2 regions of the Pedococcus sp. NPDC057267 genome follow, and region 2 is predicted to be linked to the other one. Evidence: riboswitches for the same ligand, from Rfam matches in the RefSeq annotation. Region 2 holds a riboswitch; the other holds the start of a gene.
What was found. Region 2 has a riboswitch for thiamine pyrophosphate ahead of thiE (thiamine phosphate synthase). Riboswitches for the same ligand answer to the same signal wherever they lie in the genome.

Region 1 (3,399 bases), on a different contig from region 2:
AGGGCGGTTGCGTACCTGCCCGCTGCGGGCGTGGGCCGGCCGAAGCGCGCCGGCGCCAGCGCCTCGACCAAGGGGCTGGTCGGCGCTCCCTGCACGAGGGCCGTGACCGCGTGCGCCGTCGCGGGCGCCATGAGGACCCCGCCGCGGAAGTGTCCGGTGGCCAGGAGCAGTCCCGGTGTGGTGGTGGGGCCGATCACGGGGGCGTTGTCCGGTGTGGCGGGACGCAGTCGGGCGACCGCGTCGGAGAGCTCGTGGTCGGCGAGGCCGGGCACCACCGTCAGAGCCGCCTGCAGGAGCCGGTGGATGCCCTCGGCGGTGAGCCGGGTGTCGTCCCCGACGTCCTCGCTGGTGGCCCCGACGACGACCTCCCCGCTGTCGCGCGGGACGAGGTATACCTGCTCGCCCGCGACCCGGGCCCGGACGGTGTGACGCAGCAGGCCGGGCGTCCCGTCGAGCCGCAGGATCTGTCCCTTCACGGAGCGGACCAGGCGGCGACCCCCGTCCAGCCCGGCGGCGGCGAGGACCTCGTCGCTGCGGTGACCGGCGGCCACCACGACCACCTCGGCGTGGGTGAGCCCGTTCTCGGTCCGCACGCCGACGACCCGGTCACAGTCCAGCACCAGCGACCCCGCGTGCCGGTGCACGCGGACACCGGCCCGGGCGCACGCCGACAGCAGCGCCCGCACGACGGCGCGGTTGTCCACGCTGTGCTCCCCGCGCAGGTGCAGCCCGGACACGACGCGTGGTGACAAGGCAGGCTCCAGGTCCCGGACGGCCCTGGATCCCAGGCAGGTGGCCTCGAACCCTTCCCGGGCCAGGAGGGTCGCGAACCGCTGGAGCTCCTCGGCGTCCCCCACGTCGTGTGCGACCAGGAGCGTGCCGCCGCGTCGCAGGCCGATCCCCGACCCCCAGTCGGTCTCCAGCGCCTCCGCGAACGCCGGCCACAGCTGCAGCGAGTGCAGGCCGAAGCGCAGCACGTGGTCCTCGGTCGGCACCACCTCGCTGAGTGGTGCGAGCATGCCGGCGGCGGCGTACGAGGCCCCCTGTCCCGGTGCGGGGTCCACGACGTCGACAGAGCACCCACTGCGCGCGAGCCACCACGCGCAGCTCAGGCCCACCACGCCGCCACCGACGACGGCCACCCGGGTCACCGGCATACCGTCACCGCTTCCAGGAGACGGGCAGTGGCTGCCTGAGGGTCGGCAGCCTCCGACACCGCCGAGACGACGGCGACGCCGTGGGCCCCGGCGCGGACCAGGGCCGCCGCACGCGCGACGTCCACCCCCCCGATCGCGATGACCGGCACGCTGGCCTGCCGCGCGACCTCGCCCAGCAGGTGCACACCCAGCGGAGCCGGAAGTCCGTCCTTGGTGCTCGTCGCGAAGCAGGGGCCGACGCCGAGGTACCCGGCCCCGGCGCCTGTCAGGGCTCTCGCGCTCGCCGGTTCCCTCGCCGTTCCCCCGATGACCAGGCGGTCGCCCCCGAGACGCCGCGCGACCTCGACGGGAAGGTCGTGGGCACCCAGGTGCACACCATCGGCGGCCGCCGCCAGCGCCACGTCGACGCGGTCGTCGACGACCACCCAGCACCGTGGTGGCCCAGCCTCGGCGACCATCGCAACGACACGCCGGGTCAGCTCGAGCAGCTCGCGGTCCGTCGCCGACTTGTGGCGCACCTGCACCGCGATCGGGACCCCGAGTGCGTGGGCCGCCCGCAGGGCTCCTGCCACGCACGGGAGGGGGTCGCGGTCGCCGCGGGTGTCCGTGAGCACGTGCAGGCGGGGAACGGCGGCAGGACCCGCGGCGGTGGTCGGGGCTGGCTCGAACGCTGGTGCTGGCATCGGACTCCTGACTCCCTGCGCCGGCATGATCCGGATCAGGTGTGAACGGTCAGGGCCGCGTCAGCCCCCTCTCAGCCCGGTGCGCCGGACTCCCGTGAAGGTCACCGAGAGAGTAACCGCACCCCCTCCCGGTTCCGCAACCGCTGTCTCACGAGGGGTGGGGTTGCCGAGGCCGGACCGCGCTGGGGCACCGTCGCCCGCAGGTCAGGGTCGCGGTGCAAACACTGCGGACCCGAGCCGGAGCGTCGCGCCTCGGCGTCGTACCATCGTCCCCGTGCGCGTACTCGTGCTGGGCGGTACGGCCGAGGCGCGTGCCCTCGCGGTGGCCCTCGACGCTGCCGGGATCGTCTTCGAGTCCTCCTTGGCCGGGCGAGTCTCGCGCCCTCGACTGCCGGTCGGGCCGGTACGGATCGGCGGGTTCGGTGGGGCGGACGGCCTCGCCCGGTACGTCGCCGACGCGCGCGTGACACACATCGTCGACGCCACCCACCCGTTCGCAGCCGGCATGTCTGCCAATGCCGTCCGTGCAGGGTGCGCGACGGGCGTGCCGGTGCTTCGGCTCAGCCGCCCGGGGTGGGGCGGCCGCCCCGACGCCGCATCGTGGCGGTGGGTGCCGACTCTCCCGGCGATGCGCGCCACGGCCGAGCGGCTGGGCCGTCGGCCCTTCATCTCCAGCGGGCGCCAGACTCTCGGCGCGTTCGCGTCGTGGACCGACCGCGCAGCGCTCGTCCGGGTGGTGGAGCGCCTGGAGGTGGCGCCCCCCGACCGGTGGACGGTCATCGAGGATCGCGGCCCCTACACCTTGGACGGCGAGCTGGAACTGCTGCGTGCCCACGACGTCGACGTCGTGCTCACCAAGGACTCGGGCGGCTCGTACACCTCGGCAAAGCTCGACGCCGCGGGTCGGCTCGGCATCCCGGTCGTGGTCCTGTCCCGGCCGCCCACCCTGCCGGGTGCGGCAGAGGTCACCTCCGTGGGCGCATGCGTGGAACGACTGCTCGCAGCAGGAGCCGAGCACTGACGACGCCCAGGAGGCTGATCAAGCCGATCCGGTGCTGCAGTGCCCTTGCGTGGTCGATGTCCTCCGCTGTGACCGCCGGTCCGTCCCCCAGCCGACCGCGGTCCTCGGCGACCCCGTCGTAGTCGTTTCGGCCGCCCAGCTGACGGCCCAGGGCCGCGGCGAAAGCCGCCTCGACGCGGCCGGCGTTGGGACTCGGGTGCGCCGGGGCATCCCGACGCACCACGGCAAACGTGTGGCGGGCACCCCGTCGTGACCCGGTCGCGAGGGCGGTGGCGGCTACCGTGACCGAGGCCGGCAGCCAGTTGAGGACGTCGTCGAACCGTGCTGCGGCCCAACCGAACTCGCGGTACCTGGGCGACCGGTGACCGACCATGGCGTCGAGGGTGTTGACGGCCCGGTAGCCGAGCATGCCGGGCAGCCCCGCCACGGCGCCCCACACGAGGGGTGCGACCACGGCATCGGAGCCGTTCTCGGCGACCGACTCGACGCAGGCACGGGCCAGCTCGTCGGCATCGAGCGCCGAGGGATCACGCCCGAC
Region 2 (3,399 bases):
CGAGACCGTCGAGCGGGACCCCGGCAGGACCAGCAGGTCGGCATCGCGGCATACCGAGGTGTCCGTCGTGACCCGCACCTCGACGCCGGGCTCGGCGGCGAGGGCGTCCACGTCGGTGGCGTTCGAGGCGCGCGGAAACCGAACGACGGCGACCCGCAGGGATGGGGTCGTGCCGTCACCGGGGACCCATCGGGCCGTCGACAGCGCGTCCTCAGAGTCGAGCCACACATCCTCCAGCCAGGGCAGCGTGCCCAACCACGGCATACCCGTGCGCTCGCTCACTACGGCCAGTCCCGGCGCAAGGACGTCCTCATCCCCTCGGAACTTGTTGACGACGTAGCCCGCCATCAGCACCCGGTCCTGCGGCTCGAGCAGCTCCCACGTGCCGACGAGGGCCGCCAGTGCGCCCCCGCGGTCGATGTCCGCGACGACCAGCGTGGGCAGTCCGAACCTGCGCGCGAGGCCCATGTTCGTGTAGTCGCCGGCGCGCAGGTTGACCTCGGCGGGCGACCCGGCGCCCTCGCAGACGACCAGGTGGTGGCTCCCGGCCAGCTCCTCGAAGGCGGCGTATGCAGCCTCGGCGAGGTGCCGGCGGCCAGTGGCGTACTCGCCGGCCTGCAGCTCGCCGGCCGGTCGTCCGCGGACGACGACGAACGCGCGGCGGTCCGAACCGGGCTTGAGCAGCACCGGGTTCATCAGGCTGGAGGCCTCGACCTGCGCGGCCTGCGCCTGGAGCCACTGTGCCCGGCCGATCTCGCTGCCGTCGGCGCAGACCATCGAGTTGTTCGACATGTTCTGGCTCTTGAACGGGACCACGTCGACCCCTGCGCGAGCCCAGGCCCGGCACAGGCCGGTGACCACGAGCGACTTGCCTGCGTCCGAGCTGGTGCCGCACACCAGGAGCCCACTCACGGCGGTCACGATAGCCGGGTGTCATCGGGCCGGGGCGCGGCCCCTCTACCCTGAGCCAGTGCTCCCCTCGCGCCGCCCCGACGAGGTCGTTGTCCACCTCGTCCGCCACGGCCAGTCCGAGTGGAACGTCCAGGGCCGACTCCAGGGTCAGAGCCCAGCGCCCGGGCTCACCCCGCTCGGCAGGGAGCAGGCGCGGTCTGCCGCCGAGCTGCTGGCCCGCCGGGTCAACGGCCCGGTCGCGCTCGTGAGCAGCGACCTCACGCGGGCACGGGAGACCGCCGAGACGGTGGCCGCTCGGCTCGGTGTCGCCACACGGATCGATCGGGGACTACGGGAACAGGGGCTCGGGACCTTGGAGGGGCGCCTCACCCGCGAGCTGCGTCCGGAGCCGACCCCGGACGGCGTGGACGTCGGAGACGTGCGGTGGGGCGGCGGCGAGAGCCTGCGCGACGTCCACGAGCGGGTGTGCGACCTGCTCCACCGGCTGCTGCCGACCGCGCCGCAGCACCTCGTCCTCATCTCTCACGGCGACACCATCCGGGTCCTGCGCGCCGCGCTTGCCGGCTCCGACCACCACGCCCTCGACTGGTCAACCGCGATCGGGAACGGCTGGGTCCGCTCGGTCGCGGTCGGTCGATCGGCGTGGAGCGCCAGGAGTTGAAGCGGGTAAGCCTCCAAGCACCGACGTGGCAGCCCGACCGTGGTGAGGCTGGAGGGGACTCCGCATTCCGGCGCGATGTTCTCTCTGCGCAAGGGTGCGGGATGCCCGGCCCGGAACACGGCCCGTTGGCTGGGGCGACGGCATGAGACGGCACTTGCGGGAGCAGGTAGCCGTGTGGCTAGGGTGGGACCGACCTTCACGGGAGTCCGGCGTACCGGGCTGAGAGGGGGCTGACACGGCCCCGACCGTCCACACCTGATCCGGATCATGCCGGCGCAGGGAGCCAGGAGTCCGATGTCTGCTACTTCGTTCGAGCCGGCGCGATACACCCCGTCGGATGCCGCCGTGGTGCCCCGGTTGCACGTGCTCACGGACACCCGCGATGGACGCGACCCCCTTCCTTGCGTGGCAGGCGCTCTGCAGGCGGCACACACAGTCGGCGCCTCGATCGCGGTGCAGGTGCGGCACAAGTCAGCGACAGACCGCGAACTGTTCCAGCTGACGCGTCGTGTCGTTGCGATGGTCGCCGAGACAGGGCCCCCACGGTGCTGGGTGGTCGTCGACGACCGCGTGGACGTGGCGTTGGCGGCGGGCGCGCACGGTGTTCATCTGGGCGCCCACGACCTGCCCGTCGACGTGGCGCGACACCTCGCCGCCGACCGTCTCCGTGTCGGCGGCACGGCCCGAGACCCGGCGGGGGCGAGGGTGCTCGTCGACTCGGGAGTCGCGTACCTCGGCGTCGGTCCGTGCTTCGAGACGAGAACCAAGCGCGGACTTCCGGCTCCGCTGGGCGTGCAGCGGCTGGGCGAGGTCGCGCGGGCCGCCAGCGTGCCGGTGGTCGCGATCGGGGGCGTGGACGCGGGGCGTGCCGCGGCCCTGGTCCGCGCGGGCGCCCACGGCGTCGCCGTGGTCTCGGCGGTGTCCGAGGCTGCCGATCCCCAGGCGGCCACTGCCCGTCTCCTGGAGGCGGTGGCGGTATGCCCGTGACCCGGGTGGCCGTCGTCGGCGGCGGCGTGGTGGGCCTGAGCTGCGCGTGGTGGCTCGCGCGCAGCGGGTGCTCTGTCGACGTCGTGGACCCCGCACCGGGACAGGGCGCCTCGCACGCCGCCGCCGGCATGCTCGCGCCGCTCAGCGAGCTGGTGCCGACCGAGGACCACGTGCTGCGCTTCGGCCTGCACTCGCTGCAGCTGTGGCCGGCCTTCGGGGAGGCCCTGGAGGCGGACTCGGGGTCGGGGATCGGCCTGCGACCCCGCGGCACGCTCCTGGTCGCCCACGACGCGGGGGACGCCGAGGAGCTCCAGCGGTTTGCGACCCTCCTGGCCCGGGACGGGTTCGAGGCCACCTCCCTGGGGTCCAGGGCCGTCCGGGACCTGGAGCCTGCGTTGTCACCGCGCGTCGTGTCCGGGCTGCACCTGCGTGGGGAGCAGAGCGTGGACAACCGCGCCGTCGTGCGGGCCCTGATGTCCGCGTGCGCCCGGACCGGTGCCCGCGTGCACCGGAACGCCGGGTCGCTGGCGCTGGACGGTGACCGGGTCGTCGGGGTGCGGACCAGGAGTGGGCTCGTCCCCGCCGAGCACGTCGTCGTCGCGGCCGGTCACCGCACCGACGAGGTCCTCGCCACCGCCGGGCTGGACGAGGGTCGGCGCCTGGTCCGTTCCGTGAAGGGACAGATCCTGCGGCTCGGCGGCCCGCCCGGCCTGCTGCGCCACACCGTCCGGGCCCGGGTTGCGGGCGAGCAGGTCTACCTCGTCCCGCGCGACAGCGGGGAGGTCGTCGTCGGGGCCACCAGCGAGGACGTCGGGGACGACACCCGACTCACCGCCGAG

Region 1: linked by a shared signal. The riboswitch ahead of thiE (thiamine phosphate synthase) and the one ahead of thiE (thiamine phosphate synthase) in region 2 are both predicted to bind thiamine pyrophosphate.

Annotation. Positions count from the first base shown of each region.
Region 1 is NZ_JBHUYG010000007.1:49,662-53,060, reverse strand. Features, by position in the region: gene thiO (glycine oxidase ThiO) at 1-1,151, opposite strand, end outside; gene thiE (thiamine phosphate synthase) at 1,148-1,840, opposite strand; TPP riboswitch at 1,835-1,946, opposite strand; gene ACFUC1_RS03280 (cobalt-precorrin-6A reductase) at 2,115-2,861, shown strand; gene cbiB (adenosylcobinamide-phosphate synthase CbiB) at 2,806-3,399, opposite strand, start outside.
Region 2 is NZ_JBHUYG010000042.1:23,523-26,921, forward strand. Features, by position in the region: gene ACFUC1_RS10865 (cobyric acid synthase) at 1-912, opposite strand, end outside; gene ACFUC1_RS10870 (histidine phosphatase family protein) at 971-1,573, shown strand; TPP riboswitch at 1,762-1,873, shown strand; gene thiE (thiamine phosphate synthase) at 1,868-2,560, shown strand; gene thiO (glycine oxidase ThiO) at 2,551-3,399, shown strand, end outside.